3 regions of the Saccharopolyspora sp. MMCC62 genome follow, and region 1 is predicted to be linked to each of the others. Evidence: riboswitches for the same ligand, from Rfam matches in the RefSeq annotation. Region 1 holds a riboswitch; each other region holds the start of a gene.
What was found. Region 1 has a riboswitch for S-adenosylmethionine ahead of AC29IT_RS26105 (aminotransferase class V-fold PLP-dependent enzyme). Riboswitches for the same ligand answer to the same signal wherever they lie in the genome.

Region 1 (7,187 bases):
ACGGCGGCGCCGGACCGGGACGGCCCGACGCCACCTCCCGACGAGATCCGCGACCCTCCCGGGCGTGCCGCGGATCGGTCCCCAGCCGGATCGATCCCGAGCTCGACGAGCTCGGCGGACCGGGTTCCCGCGAACATCCCGCCCTTGCGGACGGTGATCGTTCCTAGGGGGTAGCGTGGCCTGACGTGACCGCTCCTGATCCCGTGGACGTACGTCTGCTCACCGCCGTCGCCGAATCCGGGCGCGCCGCGGTGCACGAGATCGCGTCGCGGCTCGGGATGGACGTCCGCGACGTGGCCGCCCGGCTCGCCGTGCTCTCCACCACCGGTCTCCCCATGGTCGTCGGCGTCGAGTGCGACCCGGTCGGCATCCGCAACGCGGTCGCCGCCGCCAACGCCTGGACCCAGGCCAGCGGCGGATACCAGGTGCCCAATCCGCCCAGCGGTGGGTACCAGGTGCCGAACCCGCCGAGCGGCGGCCACCAGGTGCACGGCGGTCCCAGCGGGGCGCACAGCGGCGGACACCCCGGCCAGAACCAGACCGGCGGCGCGCAACCGTTCACCCCCGCCGGACCGCCCGCCTCCCTCGGCCAGCCGCAGCAGGCCAGGCCCGCACCGGCGCCCGGACCGCAGCAGGCACCTCAGAACACCTGGGGCCCGCCCGGCTCCGCCGCTTGGGCGCGCGGCGACCAGCAGCAGCGGCCCCCGCAACCCGGCCAGCCCGCGGCCGGACCGCAATCAGGACCGCATTCCGGGCCGCAACCGGCCCAGGCCGCCCCGCCGAACCAGCAGACCCAGCAGGTCGCGAACCCGCACGCACCCACCGCCAAGACCGCGGTGCCCGCCGCGGCCCGCACCGGCAAGGTCGGCACCAAGCTCGACGTGGACGGCCCCGAAGGCGAGCGGATCACCATCCAGCTCGTCGAAGTCGTCGACCCCGCCGACTTCTTGTACACCGCCGCCGGCTACCAGCTGCAAGAAGGCGAACGCTCCGTCGTCGTGCACACCGAGCTCACCAACCGCAGCCCCATGCCGTTCACCTCGCTGCCCGACCTCTACCTGGTGCTGGTCGCCGAAGACGGCTCCACCGTGGGCAAAGCACCGGTCGCGCTGTCCTCCCGGCCGCCGCACCGCATCGGCGTCCCGCCCGGCGAAACCGCGGGCGGGCACACCGTCTACGTGCTGCCGGAGGACACCGAGCTGTCCACGGTGCGGTGGACCATGAGACCAGGAGACGAACACCGAACCCTGCACTGGGATATCACTGATCTCTGATCCGGCTCGTTCTGCTCGGTGGGGCGGGTGGCGGAACCTCAGCGGGCCCCTCGCGGCGGGATCGATCTCACCGGTGGCTCCGCCACAGGAGAAATCGCCGTCCTCGCGAGGAAACCGCTGAGAACCCGCTGCGGTGCGAGTTGCTCGGGTGGTCTCCGCTCAGCGGCTTCGCCGCTGACAGGCGAAAATGACCTTCCACAGCGCAGAGTCGCGGCGGTTCAGTCCAATGTGGACCGTCAGGTGGTGCGGCGGCGGACCCAGTCCAGGGGGCCGGGGCGAGTGCGTTCGGGACGGCGTTCGCGGCGCTGGAGGGTGGGCCAGTCCCCTGCGTCCGCCGATGAATCCGCGACGGGGTCCGCGCCCAGCACCGCCGGGCCCGCGCGGCCGACGTCCTCGGCCGCGAGCAGCTCCGCGAGCCCCAGCTGGCCCGGATCGGTCCGCTCCGCATCGGTGGTGGGCCAGTCCTCGGCCTCCGCGCGCCCGTCCCGCCGCGCGGGTCCAGGCGGCGGCGAACCGCCCAACGACAGGCCCGTCGGCGGCGTCGGCATGTCGTCGGTGAACTCCTCGCGACGCCCGTCGAACGCCCCGCCCGCTCCGGCCTGGGTCATCGGCCCCTCCCCACCGCTCCTGGATCAGTACGACCACGCTACGCGATCGTCCGACCGCGCCTGGACGAAGATCACCACAAGGCGCGGCGAGAGCGGCTCAGGAGTCCTGTTCGCGCAGGACGTCGAGGGCGTGCTGCAGATCGTCCGGGTAGTCGCTGGTGAACGTCACCCACTGCCCGTCGGCGGGGTGCTCGAAGCCCAGCATCCGGGCGTGCAACCACTGCCTACCCAGCTGCAGCCGCCGCGCCAGCACCGGGTCCGCCCCGTAGGTGAGATCGCCCGCGCACGGATGCCGGACCGCGGAGAAGTGCACCCGGATCTGGTGCGTGCGCCCGGTCTCCAGCTTCACGTCCACCAAGGACGCGGCGCGGAACGCCTCCACCGTCTCGTAGTGGGTGATGCTCGGCTTGCCACCGCTGACCACGGCGAACTTGTAGTCGTGCTTGGGGTGCCGGTCGATCGGCGCGTCGATGGTGCCGCTGCTCGGATCGGGGTGGCCCTGTACCAGCGCGTGGTAGCGCTTCTCCACGGTGCGTTCCTTGAAGGCCCGCTTCAGCGCGGTGTAGGCGTGCTCGCTCTTCGCCGCGACCATGACGCCGGTGGTGCCCGCGTCGAGCCGGTGCACCACGCCCTGGCGCTCCGCGGCGCCCGAGGTCGCGATCTGCACGCCCGCCGCGGCGAGCCCGCCGATCACGGTGGGTCCCTCCCAGCCGGGGCTGGGGTGCACGGCGACGCCGATGGGCTTGTCCACCACGACGATGTCGTCGTCCTGGTGCAGGATCCGCAGGCCTTCCACCGGGACCGCGACCACTTCCGGTTCCGGCCGGGCCGCGGGCAGCGTCACCTCCACCAGTCCGCCCGCGATGAGCCGGTCGGACTTGCCGACGGGGGCGCCGTCCAGCAGCACCTCACCGGATTCGGCGAGCCCCGCCACCGTGCTCCGGGACAGCCCGAGCAGCTTCGCCAGACCCGCATCGACCCGCATGCCTTCGAGGCCGTCCGGGACCGGGAGCATCCGCAGATCGCTCATGCCCGGTCCTCGCGCTTCTTGCGGGTGTGCACGGAGCCGTCGTAATCCCGGCCGAACAGCGACAGGAGCACCACGAGGATTCCGCCGCACACGATGGACGAGTCGGCGACGTTGAACACCGGCCACACGCTGCCGTCCGGCGCGAACAGCGACACGAAGTCCACCACGTGCCCGCGCAGCGGCCCCGGTTCCCGGAACAGCCGGTCGACCAGGTTCCCGCAGGCCCCGCCCAGCACCAGGCCGAGCCCCACGGCCCAGCCGGTGGAGCGCAGCTTCGGCGCCAGCCACACGATGACGCCGACGACGGCGATCGCCAGCAGCGCCAGCAGCCAGGTCATGCCGGTGGCCAGCGAGAACGCGGCCCCCGGGTTGCGCACCAGCACCAGGTACACGGCACCGCCGAACAGCTCCAGCGGTGGCCGCCCGTCGAGCCGGGCGACGGCGGCGATCTTGGTCAGCACGTCCGCGGCCAGCAGCAGCGCCGCCACCCCGAACAGCAGGACCAGCAGCTTCCGCGGCGCGCGGCCACCGGCGGGTTCGACCGCGGTCGCCCCGGCGACGTCCGAACCCGAGTCCGGCTCGCCTGCGGCGGTACCGCCGTCCCCGCCCGCGGCGGGTCGCGCTTCCGGTTCTGAGGTCGAGCCCGCGCCGTCGGCGGGGTTCGATCCGGGCTGCTCGGAGTCGGACTGCTCGGTGTTCACCCGGCCCATTCTCCCCGACCGCCGATCGGTCGTTCGCAGCGGCTCACGCCAACGCGGCGGGGAACTCGCGCGGATCGTCGGCGGGCACCCAGCGGCCGCCGTCCAGTTCGTAGCTCCACTGCGGCCCGTGGGCGACCAGCTCGCGCAGCGCGGTGACGATCCGGTCCACGTGCTCGACGGTGGTGCCGAGGCCGAGGCTGATCCGGACCGCGCGCTGCGCGTCGGTGCCTGCCAGCAGGTGCCGCACGGCGCGGTGCGCGCAGAACAGCCCGTCCCGCACGCCGATGCCGTGCTCCGCGGACAGCGCCGCGGCCAGCAGGCCCGGGTCCTGGCCGTCCACGGTGAAGCCGACCACGCCGACCCGGTCGTGCTCGGGCCCGAACAGGCTCAGCTCGCGCAGCCCGGGCACGGTGGCGAGCCCGGCGCGGAGCCTGCGCAGCAGCAGGTCCTCGTGCCCCTCGATCGCCTCGGCGTGCTCGGCGATCACCTCGCAGGCCTTGGCGAGCGCGTGCACGCCGACCGTGTTCGGCGACCCGGCCTCGTGCCTTTCGGGACCGGTGTTCCAGTCGATCTCGCCCTCGTCGGGGACCGAGCGGGTGGCGCCGCCCCCGGCCAGGTACGGCTCGGCCCGGTCCAGCCAGTCGTCGCGGCCGATGAGCGCGCCCGCGCCGAACGGGGCGTAGAGCTTGTGGCCGGACAGCACCGCGTGGTCCACGCCGAGGTCGGCGATGCGGATCGGGCGGTGCGGGGCGAGCTGGGCGGCGTCGAGCACGGTGCGGGCGCCGTGCGCACGCGCGACGCGGGCGAGTTCGGCGATCGGCCACAGCTCGCCGGTCACGTTGGAGGCGCCGGTCAGCACCGCGAGCTTCGGCCCGTCGGCGCACTCGGCGAGCGCGGCGTCGAGCAGCCGCACCGCGTCCTGCGGGCTCTCCGGGATGTCGAGGCGGTGCAGCCGCTCCCCCGCCCACGGCAGCAGCGCCGCGTGGTGCTCGGTGTCGAACACGACCACCGAGGTGTCCGCGGGCAGCGCACCGGCCAGCAGGTTCAGCGCGTCCGTGGTGTTCCGGGTGAAGATCACCGAGTCGGTGCGGCGGGCGCCGACGAAGCGGCGCAGCACGTCCCGAGCGCCCTCGTAGACCCGGGTGCACACCTGGGAGGCGAACCCGGCGCCGCGGTGCACGCTGGCGTACCAGGGCAGCAGCTCGTTCACGGCGTCGCGCACCGCGTTCAGGCAGGGCGCGCTGGCCCCGTGGTCCAGGTTGGCGTACTCGGCGGAACCGCCGGTGACCAGCGGGACCTGCAGCTGCGCGCCGACGACCGCGGGCACCACGGGAACGGAGTCCACGACGGACCAGATCGGGGTTTCGGCGATCTCACCGGCGGCGGAGCGAACGGCTGACGACACGATGCCTCCTGGGGCCTCACCGGGCCCGGAGCATTCGGGGCCCGCGCTTGCCGACCGCCCTGCGCGATCGGCCAGGTCCTCACCCGGGGCACCCCACCGCGGTAGGAGGGTTGCCGGCCAGCAAACCGGGGTTTCCCGCTGGCACTCATGACCTTCGACGACGAACCTTAAGGACCACCCCCCGCCGCGCGCAACCGTCCGGTGCGAAGTGGGAGGTGTGCCACGCCCGTCCGGGCGGGTCCGCGAAGGATCTCGCGGACCCGCCCGGGGGCGGCCGATCAGACGCGTTCGACGGCGACCGAGACGTCCACGCCGTCCCCGACGCTGCCCGCGGAACCACCCGCGGCCGCGCCCTCGGACACGACATCGGCGAGGGTTTCGGCAGCGATGAACTCGCGGTGCGCGTCCACCGCGGCCAGCACCTCCGCGGGCGCGGAGACCTCGACGCGGATGCGGTCGGAGATCTCGAACCCGGCGTCCCGGCGCGCCTGCTGCACGACGCGCACCAGGTCGCGGGCCACGCCTTCGGCGGCCAGCTCCGAGGTGACGTCGCAGTCCAGCACCACCAGCCCGGCCCCGCCCGGCAGCGCGGCCGCGGCACCGGAGTCGGTGGACACCAGCCGCTCGGTGAACTCGCCCTCCTGGAGTTCGGTGCCGTCCGCGACGACGGCCCCCGCCGCGTTCCGGGTCCAGTCGCCGGACTTCACGGCCTTGATCACCCGCTGCACGTCCTTGCCGAGCCGGGGTCCTGCGGCGCGGGCGTTCACGGCGATCTCGAACCGGCCGTGCGCGGCGACGTCGGTGGTCAGCTCGACCTCCTTGACGTTCACCTCGTCCCGGATCAGGTCCACGAACGGCTCCAGCGAGCCGGCTTCCGGCATGGCCACGACCAGCTTCGCCAGCGGCAGCCGGACGCGCCGCGAGTTCGACTTCCGCAGGGCCAGCACCGAGGAGCACACCTGCCGCACCCGGTCCATCGCCGAGACCAGCGCCGCGTCCGCGGGCAGCTCGTCGACCAGCGGCCAGTCGGCCAGGTGCACCGAACGGCCACCGGTGAGCCCGCGCCACACCGCCTCCGCGGTCAGCGGCAGCAGCGGCGCCACCACCCGGGAGGTCACCTCCAGCACGGTGTGCAGCGTGTCGATGGCATCGGCGTCCCCGGCCCAGAACCGGTCCCGGGAGCGGCGCACGTACCAGTTCGTCAGGACCTCCAGGAAGTCCCGGACGCTGGCGCACGCCCCCGCCGGGTCGAACACGTCCATCGCGGCCTGCACGTCGCCGACGAGCTCGTGGGTCTTGGCGAGCACGTAGCGGTCCAGCACGTGCTCGCTGTCCACCCGGAACCGGCCCTCGACGCCTTCGGCGTTGGCGTACAGCGCCAGGAAGTACCAGGAGTTCCACAGCGGCAGCACGGCCTGGCGCACCGCATCCCGGATGCCGCGCTCGGTGACCACGAGGTCGCCGCCGCGCAGGATCGGGCTGGCCATCAGGAACCAGCGCATCGCGTCCGAACCGTCGCGGTCGAAGACCTCGTTGACGTCCGGGTAGTTGTTCTTCGACTTCGACATCTTCATGCCGTCGTCGCCGAGCACGATGCCGTGCGCGACCACGTTGGAGAACGCGGGCCGGTCGAACAGCGCGGTCGCCAGCACGTGCAGCAGGTAGAACCAGCCGCGGGACTGGCCGTTGTACTCGACGATGAAGTCGCCCGGGTAGTGGTGCTCGAACCAGTCGGCGTTCTCGAACGGGTAGTGGACCTGCGCGAACGGCATCGCCCCGGACTCGAACCAGCAGTCCAGCACCTCCGGCACCCGCCGCATGGTGGACTTGCCGGTCGGGTCGTCCGGGTTCGGCCGGGTCAGCTCGTCGATGTTCGGCCGGTGCAGGTCGGCGGGCCGCACCCCGAAGTCGCGCTCCAGCTCGTCCAGCGAGCCGTACACGTCGGTGCGCGGGTGCGCCGGGTCGTCCGAGGTCCACACCGGGATCGGCGAACCCCAGAACCGGTTCCGCGAGATGTTCCAGTCGCGGGCGTTGGACAGCCACTTGCCGAACTGGCCGTCCCGGATGTGCCCCGGCACCCAGTTGATCTGCTGGTTGAGCTCGACCATGCGGTCCCGGAACTGGGTGACGGCCACGAACCAGGACGACAGGGCGCGCTGGATCAGCGCG
Region 2 (7,187 bases), on a different contig from region 1:
GGTGACAAGGACAAGGCCCTGGAGCTGCAGCGCGCCGCCTCGCGCACCCTGGACAAGGCCGCCGGCAAGGGCGTCATCCACGCCAACCAGGCCGCGAACAAGAAGTCGGCGCTGGCGCAGGCCGTCAACAAGCTCTGAGCCCGAGCGCGGCCGGGCCTCCGTCCGGCACGCGCACCGGCCCGAAGCGGGGCCCGTCCTTCCGGGGACGGGCCCCGCTTCGCGTTCTAGGGGGGCAGGCCGCGGGCTCAGTAGTTCCCGCGCGCGGGGTTGAGGGCTCGCGTGCCGTTCGTGCGGCACCGGGCACCGGGCACCGGGCACCGGGCACCGGGCACCGGGCACCGGGCACCGGCGATGATCGTCGCCGGACGGTGCGGGCGGGGCTCGCCGGGTGACGACGACCGCGGGTCAGTTCCGGGAGGAGTGCAGTTCGACCAGCCGCAGCACGGCGCGCTCCAGCGCGTGGTCCGCGTCGGCGGCCATGCCCTTGACGTCCGCGTTCAGCACGGCGACCGCGCGCAACGCCTCAGCGACGGTGGCGCTGCTCCAGCCCCTGGCCTGCGCCTGCGCCTTCTTCACCTTCCACGCGGGCATGCCGAGGTCTCCGGCGAGCCGGAACGGGTCGCCTCGGCCGTAGGCGGCGACGCGGCCGATGGTGCGCACCGAATCGGCCAGGGCGTCCGCGATCAGCACGTGCGCGACGCCCAGCTGCAGCGCCCAGCGCAGCGCTTCCAGCGCTCCGGCCAGGTCACCGGTGACGGCTTTCTCGGCCACCGCGAAGCCGGTCACCTCGGCACGGCCGCGGTGGTACCGGCGCACCTCCGACTCGTCGACCTTCCCGCCGGTGTCGGCGACCAGCTGGGAGGCCGCCGAGGACAGCTCGCGCAGGTCGAAGCCGACCGTCTCGATCAGCGCGCCGACTCCGGCGGCGTCGATGCGGCCACCCGCGCGACGCACCTCGTCCTTGACGAAGGCCTCCCGCTGCGGCCCCTTCGTGATCTTGTTGCACTCGGTGACGCGGGCGTTGAGCTTGCGCAACGCGCTCGGCAGCTCCTTGGCGTTCTTCCCGCGGCCGCCTCCGCTGTGCACGATCACCAGCACCACGCCGTCCGCGGGCTGCCGCGCATGCGACAGGATCGCCTCGGCGATCTCCTTGCCCGCGTCCTGAGCGGCTTCCAGCGCCACCACGCGGCCTTCGGCGAACAACGAAGGGCTCAGCAGTTCGTCCAGCTCCGGCGGGGTGAGTTCACTCACTTTGATCCTGCGCAGCTCGGTTTCCGGATCGGCCGCGCGGGCCGCTCCGACCGCCTCCCACAGCGCGCGCTCCACCAGCAGTTCCTCGTCCCCGAGGATCAGGTGCAGCGGATCGCAGACCACCGACGGCGAACTCATAGGGGCATCGTCGCACGACCCTGCGACACCACCGCCGGTCCGTGCGCCGGTACCCGTGCTGGCCAGGATGCGGCGGCCTCCCGTAACGTTGCAGCCACAACCGAATAGCTCATCCAGAGGGGCAGAGGGAACGGCCCGATGAAGCCCCGGCAACCATCTCGACCTTTCGCGGCATTCGCGAGGTAGTCGAAGAAATTGGTGCCAACTCCGACCCGCCCGCGGGACAGATGAGGAAAGGACCTCGCGATGACCGCTGCCGCCCATGCCCCGAACTCCACCGGCAAGACCTACGACCTCGGTCCGGCCGTCGAGCTGGTGTCGAAGGAAGAGGGGCACCGCCAGCCGCTGGCGCCCGAGTTCGTGTCCCTGGAGGACTTCTCGCCGCTGGAGGTCGCCTACGACTTCGGGCGCATCCGCCGCGAGGACATCGAGGCAGGCCCCCGCTCCATCTGGCGCTACAAGAAGCTGCTGCCGGTGCCGACGAACGTCGAGGAGCACCCGAACACCGAGCCCGGCTGTACCAGGCTGGTGCGCGCGGACAACCTCGCGAAGGCGCTCGGCGTCAAGCGGATCTGGATCAAGGACGACACCGGCAACCCGACGCACTCCTTCAAGGACCGCGTGGTCGCGGTCGCGCTGGCCGCCGCCCGCGAGTTCGGGTTCAAGGTGCTGGCCTGCCCGTCCACCGGCAACCTCGCCAACGCCGTCGCCGCCGCCGCGGCCCGCGCCGGCTGGGACTCGGTGGTCCTCGTCCCGTCCAACCTGGAGCGGGCGAAGATCCTGATGAGCGCGGTCTACGACGGCTCGCTGCTCGCGGTGGACGGCAACTACGACGACGTGAACCGGCTGGCGACCGAGCTCGCCGCCGAGCACGAGGACTGGGCGTTCGTCAACGTCAACGTGCGGCCGTACTACTCGGAGGGCTCCAAGACCCTCGGGTTCGAGGTCGCTGAGCAGCTCGGCTGGCGGCTGCCGGAGCAGATCGTGGTGCCCATCGCCTCCGGTTCGCAGCTGACCAAGGTGGACAAGGGCTTCCGCGAGCTCGGCCAGACCGGTCTGGTCGAGCAGAGCCCGTACCGGATCTTCGGCGCGCAGGCCAACGGTTGCTCGCCGGTGGCCAGCGCGTTCAAGCAGAACCACGACGTGGTGCAGCCGGTCCGCCCGGACACCATCGCGCGTTCGCTGGCGATCGGTGCTCCCGCCGACGGCCCGTACGTGCTGGACGTGGTCCGGCGCACCGGCGGGGCCATCGAGGACGTCACCGACGAAGAGGTCGTCGCCGGTATCCGGCTGCTGGCCCGCACCGAGGGGATCTTCGCCGAGACCGCCGGTGGCGTCACCGTCGCGACCGCGAAGAAGCTCATCGAGGCCGGTCAGATCGACCCGGACCAGGAGACGGTGCTGCTCATCACCGGCGACGGCCTCAAGACGCTGGACGCCGTGCAGGACCAGGTCGGGCCGAAGGCGACCGTCGCCCCGAACACCGATGCCGTGAACGAGGCCCTCGGCCTGTGATCGGTGGCCGTGGGCCGCGGAGCACCGCGGCCCACGGTCCCGGACCGGTGCGCCGGTCACTTCTCGTCCGGCCGCAGCGGATCGCCCCGCTCCACCGCGGTGCTCCCGCCACGGCCCGGGACGATCGCGATGTCCCCGGACCGGTCCGTGCGGTGGATCCGCGCACCCAGCCGCTGCAGCTCGCCCAGGATGAGCGGGCTCGGGTGGCCGTAGTCGTTCCCGGCGCCGACGCTGATCACCGCCAGCCGCGGGCGCACCTGTGCGAGCAGCCGCGGCGTCGTGAACCGGGACCCGTGGTGCGGCACCTTGAGCACCTCCGCCCGCAGGTCCGCACCTGACGTGAGCAGCGCGGCCTGCCCGGGCAGCGCGATATCCCCGGTCAGCAGCACCCGTCCCGCCGGGGTGGTCGCCTTGACCACCAGCGACGCGTCGTTGGCGTCCTCCGCGGACGTGCTGCGGGCGAGCGTTCCCCGCGGCCCGAGCACGTCGAGCACCAGTTCCGGCCACTGCAACCGCTGTCCCGCGCGCAGCGGGATGACGGGTGCCCGGTGCGCGCGGGCGGCCGCCCGCACTTCCCGGGCCGCCCAGGCCGGTTCGTCCAACGGCCCGACCGCGACCGCACCGACCTGCCGTCCGGACAGCACCGCCGAGATGCCGCCGACGTGGTCGGCGTGCAGGTGGGTCAGCAGCACCAGCGGGACGCTGCGGATCCGCAAGCGGCGCAGGCACTCCGCCATCAGCGCCGGGTCCGGTCCGGTGTCGACCACGACCGCTTCCCGGTCCCGCCCGGTGGCCAGCACCAGCCCGTCGCCCTGCCCCACGTCGCAGGCGACCATCGACCAGCCCGGCGCCGGCCAGGGGAACACCTGCTGGCGGACCGGGATCACCACCACCACGACGACCAGCACCGCGCTGATCAGCACCAGCCGGGCGATGCGGCCGCGCAGCACGATCAGCAGCACCGCTGAGAGCACCGCCAGCGCGATCCCGCCCACCGCACCGGACGGCCAGTCGACGACCGCCCCCGGCACGGCCGCCGAGTGCCGGGCGACCGCGAGCACCCACTCCAGTTCGGGTCCTGCCAGCCACACCAGCGCCTTCGCCGGCAGCGCCCACCACGGGGCCACCACCGTCGCCGCGACCCCGAGCACCGTCGCGGGTGCCACGAGCGGCCCGGCCAGCAGGTTCGCCACCACCGCGACCAGGCTGACCTGTCCGGAGATCGCGGCCACCAGCGGCGCGGTGACCAGGTGCGCCGCCGCGGGCACCGCGAGCGCCTCGGCGAGCCCGACCGGCACTCCCCTGGCGTGCAGCGCCGCCGACCAGCCGGGTGCCAGCAGCACCAGTCCCGCCGTCGCCGCCACCGACAGCGCGAAACCCGCCGTGGTCGCCAGCCCGGGAGCGAGCAGCAGCAGGCCGATGACGCTGCCCGCCAAGGTCGGCAGTGCCGAGCGCTCGCGGCCCAGTGCCAGCGCGAACAGCGTGATCGCGCCCATCACGGCGGCCCGCAGCACGCTCGGTTCGGGTCCCGCGAGCACCACGAACCCCGCCATCGCCACCCCGGCACCGACCGCGCACGGCACCGGTCCCGCACCGATCAGGCGCAGTGCCAGCAGCACCGCCCCGCACACGATGGCCAGGTTCGCCCCGGACACCGCCATCAGGTGCGTCAGCCCGGCGGTCTCGAACTGCTCCACCACTTCCGGTGGCAGCAGCCCGGTGTCGCCGACGACCAGCCCCGGCAGCAGGCCCGCCGCTTCCGGGCCCAGCACGGTCCGGGAGGTCGAGCGCAGGCCGTCCCGCAGGCCCTCCGCGACCCGCTGCCAGCCCGGTGCCGGGCGCACCTGCTCCGGTCCCTGGCCGACTTGGATCGCGGCGGTCAGCAGTTCCCCGCCGCGCGGCGGCGCGGCTCGCCCGGTCGCGGTCACCTGCTGGCCCGCGATCAGCGAGCGCCACGGTTCCGTCGGCACCAGGAGCAGCGCCCGGCCGCCGGCCGCGATCCGCCGGTCGCCGACGTCGACCGAGTGCAGCCGCACCGGCACCACCGAGCGGTCCTGGGCGCGCCGAGCACCGTAGGACGCCCCCCGCAGCGGTTTCGGGCGCGCGGTGAGCGACGCCCGGACCACTACCCGTTCGCCCTGCTGCGCGGCGAGGTGCAGCGGGTGCACGGCGACCGAGTGGGTCCGGATGCTCACGCCGGTCGCGGTGATCCCGGCCAGGACCAGCACCACCAGCAACCCGTTGCGCCAGCGCCGGGCCCGCCTCGCCCGCACCAGCGGCAGCAGCACCACCGCCGAGATCGCCAGCGCGGCCGCCACGCCCCACCCGCCGAGCAGACCGGCCAGCGTCACCGACCAGGTCACCACGGCCGCGGGCACCAGTCGCAGGTCGAGCACGCCGGTCCGGGGGTAGGACGTGACCTTCACACCTGGACCAGGTCGCGGAGCTTGGCCAGCTTCGCCGCGCCGATGCCGTCGACGTCTTGGAGTTCGTCCACGGAACCGAAGCGACCGTGCTCGGTGCGCCACTGCACGATCCGTTCCGCGGTGACCTCGCCGACTCCTGGTAGCGCATCGAGCTCCTCCTCCGTGGCGGTGTTCAGGTCGACCTTGGACGGCGTCGTCCCGGAGCCGGGTGGATTCGCGGCCTGCCCGGTGTCCGCGCCCGGCGGTACCGGGACGGCGACGTAGAGCTGCTCCCCGTCGGTGAGGCGGCGGGCGAGGTTGAGCACGGTGATGTCGACCTCCGGTCCGGTGGTGCCGCCGGCGGCGCGGAGCGCGTCGGCGACCCTGGAGCCCGGTGGCACGGTGACCAGCCCGGGCCGGGTCACCTCTCCGACGACGCTGATCACCAGTTCCGGTGGCGGCGGCGGTGGCTCCGGTTCGGCGACCGCCACGGGCAGCGGGACCGGCGGGGCAGGAGCGGGTTCGGCGACGGGGCGACCCAGCCAGGTGGTGATCGCGACGACGAGCAGTGCCAGCACGGCGGCGAGCAGCAGTCCGATCCGTCCCGCGCGGCCGGGATCGATCCGGGCGCGCAGCACGGATTCGGGCAGCCACCGCTGCAGGTGCCTGCGCATTCCGGCGAACTGCCCGTGGAACGGTTCGCGGGCGGAATGCCTACCGGCGGAATCGGGTCCGGCGCGCGATTCCGGTTCGCCCGGCACATCGGGTGGATCGGCGCTGTCGTCGTCGGACGTGCGGTACCGGAGCGTTCGTCCGGTGCCCGCGCCATCGCGCGCTGCCTGCTGCTTCAGCGCCAGCAGGCGGCTGCGCGGGGTGTCGTCGGGGGCGGCGGAATCCTCGAGGATGCCGCGGAAGAGAGTGGGGACGGCCATGCATTCGACGGTAGGAGCGGGCGCCGAATGCGCGCCAGACCCGAATTCAACATCTGTGGATGAATCGCCACCCTGTGGACAACTCGGCCCAATTCCTCACGAACGGGCGATGAAGAATTCCCCGGAAAGAAGCCGTATCCGAATTTCCCTATTGGAAATTCATCCCGCCAGCCGCCAGCCACCGGGCAGCACCACGGCTCCCAGCGCGCCCGGACCGATGTGCGCCCCCACCACCGGCCCCACCTCGGAGACCACGCACTCCAGCGCCACCGACACCTGGCGCCGCAACTGCTCGGCCAACCGCTCCGCCCACTCCGGGGCGTCCAGGTGGTGGATCGCCACCGACAGCGACCCGGACTCCGCGCCGCGGGCCACCAGGTCGAGCAGCCGGGCGTGCGCGCGGGCCGTGGTCCGCACCTTCTCCAGCAGCTCCACGCGCCCGTCGTGGACGTGCAGCAGCGGTTTGATGGCCAACGCGGTGCCCAGCACCGCGGCCGCGGCGCCGATCCGGCCGCCGCGGCGCAGGTGTTCCAAGGTCTGCACGGAGAACAACGTGCGCGTCCGCTGCGCGATCAGGGCCGCCCGGCTCTCCACCGCCGACAGGCCCGCCCCGGCCCGGGCGCTGTCCGCCGCGCCCAGCGCCGCGAATCCCAGCCCCATCGCCGCGGACCGCGAGTCGACCACCCGGATCCGCTCCGGATCGACCTCGCGCGCCGCCAGCCGAGCCGCGTCCCAGGTGCCCGACAACCGGCGGGACAGGTGCACCGACACGACGCCGTCCGCGCCGCTCTCCAGCGCTTCCCGGTAGGCGGTGGCGAACTCGCCCGCACTCGCGCCGGACGTGGTCACGCGCTCCTTGCGGTCCCAGGCGGCCGTCAACCGGCCCGAGTCGAACTCGTGCTCCGGGATCGAATCCGCGCCCTGCACGCTCACGTGCAGCGGGACC
Region 3 (7,187 bases), on a different contig from region 1:
TCGTGCGTGACGATGACGAGCGCGCAGCGGCGGGCCAGCAGGTGGTCGGCGAGCCAGCGCACCCCTTCCACGTCGAGGTGGTTCGTCGGCTCGTCCAGCACCAGCAGGTCGAGGTCGCGCACCAGCGCGGCGGCCAGCGCGACCCGGCGGCGTTCCCCGCCGGAGAAGTCGGCGACGGGCGTGTCGAGGCCGAGCCGGGTCATGCCGAGCCCGGTGAGCACCGAGCGGACCCGCGCGTCGGCGGCCCACTCGTGCTCGGCGGTGAACCCGTGCGGGTCGAGCACGGCGTTGCGCACGGTCGACCCGGGCGGGAGTTCGGTGCGCTGGGTGACGACGGCCATCCGCAGGTCGCGGGACTGGCTGACGCGGCCGGAGTCGGGCTCTTCGGTGCCGGACAGCACTTCCAGCAGCGTCGTCTTGCCGCCGCCGTTGAGGCCGACGACCCCGATGCGTTCGCCTTCGCCGACACCGAGGGACACGCCGTCCAGCAGCGGTCGCACTCCGTAGCTCTTGCTCACCGATTCGAGGTTGATCAGGTTCGCCATCGGGGGTGTGGATCTCCAGAGGAACAGAGGAACGTGAGGGGTGGGTCAGGCGTGGACCTGCGGCGGGGTGGGCCGGTCGGCGCGGTCGTCGCCGACGACCCGCGCGCCGGGCACCGGGCCCTGCGCGACCCGCACGGTGCGGCACACGCCCGCGCCGGACAGCTCGGCGGCCACCCGGACCGCCGCGTCGTTGTCGGTGCACAGGAACGCGCAGGTCGGCCCGGAACCGGACACGATCCCGGCGAGCGCGCCCGCCTCCACGCCGGCGCGCAGCGTGCGGCGCAGGTTCGGCCGCAGCGACACGGCCGCGGACTGCAGGTCGTTGCCCAGCAGCAGCGCCAGCTGCCGCGGATCGCCGGAGGCCAGCGCCTCCAGCAGCGGTTCGACTTCGCCGACGCGGTGCGGGCCGGTGTCGCCGCGCAGCCGGTCCAGCTCGGCGTACACGCCGGGGGTCTCCAGGCCGCGCCGGTCCAGCGCGATCACCCAGTGGAAGGTGTGCCTGGCCAGCACCGGGACCAGCCGCTCCCCGCGACCGGTGCCGAGCGCGGTCCCGCCCAGCAGCGAGAACGGCACGTCGCTGCCGATCTTCGCGGCGATGTCGGCGAGGTCGTCCCGGCCGATCTCCAGCCGCCACAGCGTGTTCAGCGCCAGCAGCGCGGCGGCCGCGTCGGCACTGCCGCCCGCCATGCCGCCCGCGACCGGGATGCCTTTGCGGATGGTCAGCTGCACGCCCGGTTCCTCCGGGTCGCGCCCGGAGTGCTCGGCGAGGAGCTGCACGGCCCGCCACGCGAGGTTGCTCGGCCCGGTCGGGACCGAGTCGGCGCCTTCGCCGTGCACCTCGATGCCGGGTTCGTCGGCGGTGCGGACCGTCACCTCGTCGGTGAGCGAGAGCGCTTGGAAGACGGTGACCAGCTCGTGGTAGCCGTCCGGGCGGGTATCGCCGACCGACAGGTGCAGGTTCACCTTGGCCGGGACACGCACGGTGATGGGGGTGGGTACCACGGAGAGCACCCCTAGAGCGTACGTGTCCGCGCGAGCCCGGTGCCGCCCCAGCACCCGACTTCACAGCGGAACCTCCGCGCACCCGGCCGGAACTCCCGGCCGGGCGACGCCCCCGCCACCAGGTGGATCTTCATCTGCCCCGGCCCGGACGCACCGCGGCCCCCGCACGTCCGCGCGGGGGCCGCCGATCCGGGATCGATCAGGAAGCGGGGATCACCGAGATGCCGCCGTAGGTCTTGGTGATGAAGTCCTTGACCTCCGGGGAGCGCAGCAGCTCCGCCAGCTTCTGCACCCGCGGGTCCTTCGCCATCGCGGGCGAGGCGACGAGGCCGTTGGCGTACGGGTTGTTCTCCGCGCTCTCCACCGCGATCGGGTCCTTCAGCCCGGCCTTGAGCGCATAGTTGCCGTTCACGATCGCCGCGTCGACGTCGTCGACCGAGCGGGGCAGCTGGTCGCTGGAGAGCTCCTGGAACCGGATGTTCTTCGGGTTCTCCGCCACGTCGCGCACCCCGGCGCCCTGCTCTGCGCCCGGCTTCAGCTTGATGACTCCGTTGTTCTGCAGCAGTTCCAGGCTGCGGGTCTGGTTCGACGGGTCGTTGGGCAGCGCGATCCGCGCCCCGTTCGGCAGCTCCTGGAGGGACTTCACCTTCTTGGAGTAGACCGACAGCGGTTCGAGGTGCACCGTCTGCACCCATTCGAACTCACCGCCGCGCTGCGCCTGGTACTCCGCCAGGTACGGCTTGTGCTGGTAGTAGTTCGCGTCCAGCTCGCCGTTGGCGACGGCCTCGTTGGGCCGGTTGTAGTCGTCGAACTTCTCGATCTCGATCTCGATGCCGGCCTGCTCGGCGAGGTGGTCCTTGACGAACTGGAGGATCTCGCCGTGCGGCTGCGGGCTGACGCCGATGGTCAGCGGGGCCTCGGGGTCCTGCGCGGCGGGCGTGCCGGAGGCGCCGCAACCGGCCAGTGCCAGCGTCGCAGCGGTGAGCACCACGGCCAGGGAGCGAAAACGCATCGATCGCGTCCTTTCTGGAGGGCCGACCGGTGACGTGCACCGGCGGCCGGCGGGGATCGCACGTCCCCGCCGTCGGAGTGTTCCTGGTGAGCTGCGGGCCTAGCCGGTCGCGCTGCGGCGGCGGTCCACTGCTTTGGCGGTGATGTCGGTGAGCAGCTGCATGGCGAAGGCCAGCACGGCCAGCACCACCACCGAGCCGTACAGCACGCGCTCGTCGTACGCCTGGTAGCCGTCCTGGATGGCGGTGGTCCCCAGCCCGCCACCGCCGATGGCGCCGGCCATCGCCGCGTAGCCGATGAGCGCGACGGCGGTGACGCCGACGGCCCCGACCAGCGCGGCGCGGGCCTCGCCGAGCAGCACGGTCCACACGATCCGCCACCGGCTCGAACCGGTGGTGATCGCGGCTTCGACGACGGTGAAGCTCACTTCCCGCAACGCGTTCTGCGTCAACCGCGCGAAGAACGGCACGGCGCCGACGACCAGCGGGACGATCACCGCGGTGCTGCCGATGGACGTGCCCACCAACAACCTGGTGAAGGAGGCCAGCACCACCAGCAGCACCACGAACGGCACGGACCGCACCACGTCGACGACCACACCGAGGATCCGGTGCAGCGTCGGACGCGGGCTGAGCCCGACCGGAGAACTCAGGTGCAGGAACACGCCCAGCGGCAGTCCACCGAGGACCGCCAGCAGGGTCGAGACCAGCACCATGTAGAGCGTTTCGGCGGTGGCACCGCCGAGCAGCTCCGCTACTTCCGCCCAAGGGGTCGGATCACTCACGCCGCGACTCCATCAACACTGACCGGGGTGCGCCGCACGTGCGCGTCCCGGTCGACCATCCACTTCAGGGCCGACTCGGACCGCTCACCGGCGAGTCCGATGCGGAACTTCGCCACCGGGGTGTCGCCGAGCCGGGTGAGCCCGCCGCCGAGGATGGACAGCTCCACCCCGAACCGGCTCGCGGCCTCGGGCAGCAGCGCGCCGACAGCGGCGAAGCCGACGAGGACCACTTCGGCGACCACGTCGTGGCGCACCCCGGGCACGACCGGTGCCTGGTCGGTCTCGGGCAGCAGGCTGGTGCTGACCCGGCTGCCGGGTTCGGCGACGAGGTCGAGCACCTTGCCATGCTCGACGAGCTTGCCGCCTTCGAGCACCGCCACGTCGTCGGCGATGCGCCGCACCACGCCCATGTCGTGGGTGACCACCAGAACGGTGACGCCCAGTTCGGAGCGGGCCCGGTCCAGCACGGTGAGCACCGAGTCGGTGGTGCCCGGGTCCAGCGCCGAGGTCGGCTCGTCGGCCAGCAGCACCGAGGGCTTGGCGGCCAGCGCGCGGGCGACCGCGATGCGCTGCCGCTGCCCGCCGGAGAGCCGGTCCGGGTAGATCGGCGCCTTCTCGGTGAGCCCCACCAGGTCGAGCAGTTCGGCGACGCGGCTGCGGCGCTGCGGCGCGGGCATCCCGGCGGCTTCCAGCGGGAGCGCCACGTTGCCCGCGGCGGTGCGCTGCCGCAGCAGCGAGTCGCCCTGGGGAACGACGCCGATGTGGCGGCGGGCGGCGCGCAGCGCGGCGCCTTCGAGGGAGACGAGGTCGGTGCCGTCGACGCGGATGGCGCCGCGGTCCGGCTTCTCCAGCAGGGCGATGCACCGGGCGAGGGTGGACTTGCCCGCGCCGCTGGGTCCGACGACGCCGAGCACGGCGCCCGCCGGGACCTCCAGCGACACGTCGTCGAGGGCGACGACGTCGGACCGGTCGGACTGGTCGGGCCGGAAGGACTTGGTGAGGTTCTCGACTGTGATCACGATCGCGCTCCGCATCAGCTCACGCCGACCTGCGGACATGCCGCGGCCGGGCGGGGAGGAACAGAAGGGCCTGGTGGGGCGGTGACGACTGGGGCCGTCAGCCGGCGAGGCGACAGGCCGTCGTGGTGCGGCGTCCGTGATCGATAACCCGGCGCTGGGTCAACGCGAGCCCGTGCGGACCGGAGCCGACGCGAGCGCGACCACCGCGGGCCCGCCTGCGGCTGGACCGGGGCGCACGTTCACCTGCGAGCAGAGTTTCAGACACCACAACTCCATCGACCCTGGCGTTAGCACCTGCTCCGGTGGAGTGGTTGCTGCGGCGTCGTGGAGCCAGGTCTCTCAGCCGCTCGGGATGGATTTCCCGAATAGTAGAACGCAGCGGCGTCGGGAGGCGCAAGCCAAAAGCCGTCACTATGTGGAATCGTTTGACAAATCACATCCCCCTACTGAGCAGGAGACATGTCTGGTCGTGAATATTCCAGTGACCTTATGTGAGCAGCGCTACGGTTTTCCGCCTGGACGGAGCAACGCGACCCCCGAGGGTGCGACGCAGCGGAACGTCAGCGCGCCGATCCCGCGCCCGCCTCGGCCACCCGGGCGAAATCGGCCACCGTGAGCTGCTCGCCGCGCGCCGACGGGTCCACCCCGGCCGCCCGCAGCACCTCCTCGGCGCGCGCCGCCGAACCGGCCCAGCCGGACAGCGCCGCCCGCAAGGTCTTGCGCCGCTGCGCGAACGCCGCGTCCACCGCCGCGAACACCTGCGCCCGGGGCGCCGCCGACGGCGGGTCCACCCGGGAGAAGGACACCAGCCCGGAATCCACGTTCGGCACCGGCCAGAACACGTTGCGCGGCACCGGACCCGCGCGCCGGACGTCGGCGAACCACGCGGCCTTCACGCTCGGCACCCCGTAGGTGCGGCCGCCCGGCTTCGCGGCCAGCCGGTCGGCGACCTCGGACTGCACCATCACCAGACCGGTGCGCAGCGACGGCAGCTCCGCCAGCAGGTGCAGCACCACCGGCACCGCCACGTTGTACGGCAGGTTCGCGACCAGCGCGGTCGGCTGCGGCTCGGCGAAGTCGGCGGCCCGCACCCGCAGCGCGTCGGCGGGCAGCACCCGCAACCGGTCCCGCAGTTCGGGGGCGAATTCGGCGGCGGTGCGCGGCAACCGCTCGGCGAGCACTGGGTCGATCTCCACCGCCACCACTCCGGCGGACTCCGGCAGCAGCGCCAAGGTCAGCGAGCCCAGCCCGGGACCGACCTCCAGCACCACGTCCTCCGCGGTGAGACCGGCCGCCCCGACGATGCGGCGCACCGTGTTCGAGTCGTGCACGAAGTTCTGGCCGAGCCGTTTCGTCGGCCGGATCCCGAGTTCCCCCGCCAGCCGGCGAACATCGGCCGGCCCGAGCAACCGCGCCTGGTTCGCGTGCTGTTCCACGAGGTCAAAGCTACCCGCGCCCGCTTCCCGCACCGCGCCCGCCCTCCCCCGCGCTGATCAGGGCCGCGCCGATCAGGGCCGCGAACGCGAACGACCGGTCACCGGCACGAGGCCGATGACCGGTCGGGGAACGCGGAGGTCGCCGCTCAGCCGAGGCCGAGCTTCGAGGAGCAACCCGGCCAGGCGCCGTAGCTGCCGCCGCGGGCGTCGCGCACCTTGGTGGCCACCGAGATCTGCTGCTCCCGGCTCGCCTGGTGCGGGTAGGCCGCGTACTGGTCGCCGCCGTAGGCGTCCCAGGTGCTCTTGTCGAACTGGAGGCCGCCGTAGTAGCCGTTGCCGCTGTTGATCGACCAGTTGCCGCCGGCCTCGCACTGCACCAACTTGTCCCAGACGGCGCTGTTCGGCGGCTGCTTGGTGCCGACGCGGACGACCTTCTCGGTCGGCTCCTTGGTGATCTTCTCGCCGACCGCTTCGCGACCGGTCTCCTCGCCGTTGCGAGTGCTCACCCGGGTGAAGACGATCTTCTCGCCGGGCGTGCCCGGGTTCTCGACCTTCTCCTCGCCCTTGAGCATGGAGTCGTCTTCGATCTCCTTGACCGGCGGCTCGATCGGCACGGTCACGTTGACCACGGTGCTGCCGGTGCGATCGATCTGCACCGTGGCACCGCTGGTGATCTTCTGGTCGCCGCCGGGGGTGATGTGGTCTTCCGGCCCGAGCTGGAGGTTCTGCTCCTTGACCAGCTCGTCGACGGTCACCGCGGTCGTCGTCAGCTGCCGGGGCTCGCCCGCGCCGTCGGTGATCGTGATGTCCTTGGCGGTCTTGACCACCAGGTCCATGCCCTGCTCGGGCACCGCCATGCTGCGCGCGCTGGAGACCCAGGCGCCGTCGTCGACGACGCCGAGCTGGCGCAGCGCCTGGCCGACGGTCACCGACCGGACCCATTCCTCGCGCTGCTCGCCGTCGACCGTCATCTTCAGCAGCCGGCCGCGGTCGAGGGTGATCGTGTCGTTGTGCCCGACCTTGGACTGCGGGGAGGGGCTCAGCGCGTCGTGCTCGCCGATGTTGATGCCCTCGTCCTCGAGGACCTCGCCGACGGTCGACTCGTAGGTGTTGACCTGGCGTTCCTTGCCGTCGATCTCGACGGTGACGGACTTGTCCATCGCGGCGGCGGCGCCGCCGGTGCCGGTCAGGGTGAGGATGACCGCGGCGACCGCGCCCTTGAGGAAGCGCTGCTTCCACGAGGTGATCGCCTCGACGACCTCCGCGGAGGGCTGCGCCTGCGGTTCGCCGAGCTCCTCGGGCAGGACCAGCGGCGGCATGACCACGGTCTCTGCGTTGATGAGGCGGATGAGCTCGTCGACGTCGATGTCGGCCGTCGCGAGCATCTCGT

Region 2: linked by a shared signal. The riboswitch ahead of thrC (threonine synthase) and the one ahead of AC29IT_RS26105 (aminotransferase class V-fold PLP-dependent enzyme) in region 1 are both predicted to bind S-adenosylmethionine.
Region 3: linked by a shared signal. The riboswitch ahead of AC29IT_RS23305 (methionine ABC transporter ATP-binding protein) and the one ahead of AC29IT_RS26105 (aminotransferase class V-fold PLP-dependent enzyme) in region 1 are both predicted to bind S-adenosylmethionine.

What each region holds. Positions count from the first base shown of each region.
Region 1 is NZ_JBYKCM010000014.1:37,187-44,373, reverse strand. It holds gene AC29IT_RS26125 (AsnC family protein) at 186-1,274, shown strand; gene AC29IT_RS26120 (hypothetical protein) at 1,511-1,882, opposite strand; gene AC29IT_RS26115 (RluA family pseudouridine synthase) at 1,980-2,897, opposite strand; gene lspA (signal peptidase II) at 2,909-3,622, opposite strand; gene AC29IT_RS26105 (aminotransferase class V-fold PLP-dependent enzyme) at 3,657-4,985, opposite strand; SAM riboswitch class IV at 5,057-5,171, opposite strand; gene ileS (isoleucine--tRNA ligase) at 5,297-7,187, opposite strand, start outside.
Region 2 is NZ_JBYKCM010000005.1:251,279-258,465, forward strand. It holds gene rpsT (30S ribosomal protein S20) at 1-138, shown strand, start outside; gene holA (DNA polymerase III subunit delta) at 406-1,389, opposite strand; SAM riboswitch class I at 1,496-1,623, shown strand; gene thrC (threonine synthase) at 1,636-2,904, shown strand; gene AC29IT_RS14540 (ComEC/Rec2 family competence protein) at 2,961-5,330, opposite strand; gene AC29IT_RS14545 (ComEA family DNA-binding protein) at 5,327-6,241, opposite strand; gene AC29IT_RS14550 (DegV family protein) at 6,401-7,187, opposite strand, start outside.
Region 3 is NZ_JBYKCM010000010.1:252,062-259,248, forward strand. It holds gene AC29IT_RS23285 (ABC-F family ATP-binding cassette domain-containing protein) at 1-545, opposite strand, end outside; gene AC29IT_RS23290 (4-(cytidine 5'-diphospho)-2-C-methyl-D-erythritol kinase) at 591-1,547, opposite strand; gene AC29IT_RS23295 (MetQ/NlpA family ABC transporter substrate-binding protein) at 1,747-2,559, opposite strand; gene AC29IT_RS23300 (methionine ABC transporter permease) at 2,659-3,342, opposite strand; gene AC29IT_RS23305 (methionine ABC transporter ATP-binding protein) at 3,339-4,361, opposite strand; SAM riboswitch class I at 4,631-4,720, opposite strand; gene rsmA (16S rRNA (adenine(1518)-N(6)/adenine(1519)-N(6))-dimethyltransferase RsmA) at 4,922-5,797, opposite strand; gene AC29IT_RS23315 (resuscitation-promoting factor) at 5,944-7,187, opposite strand, start outside.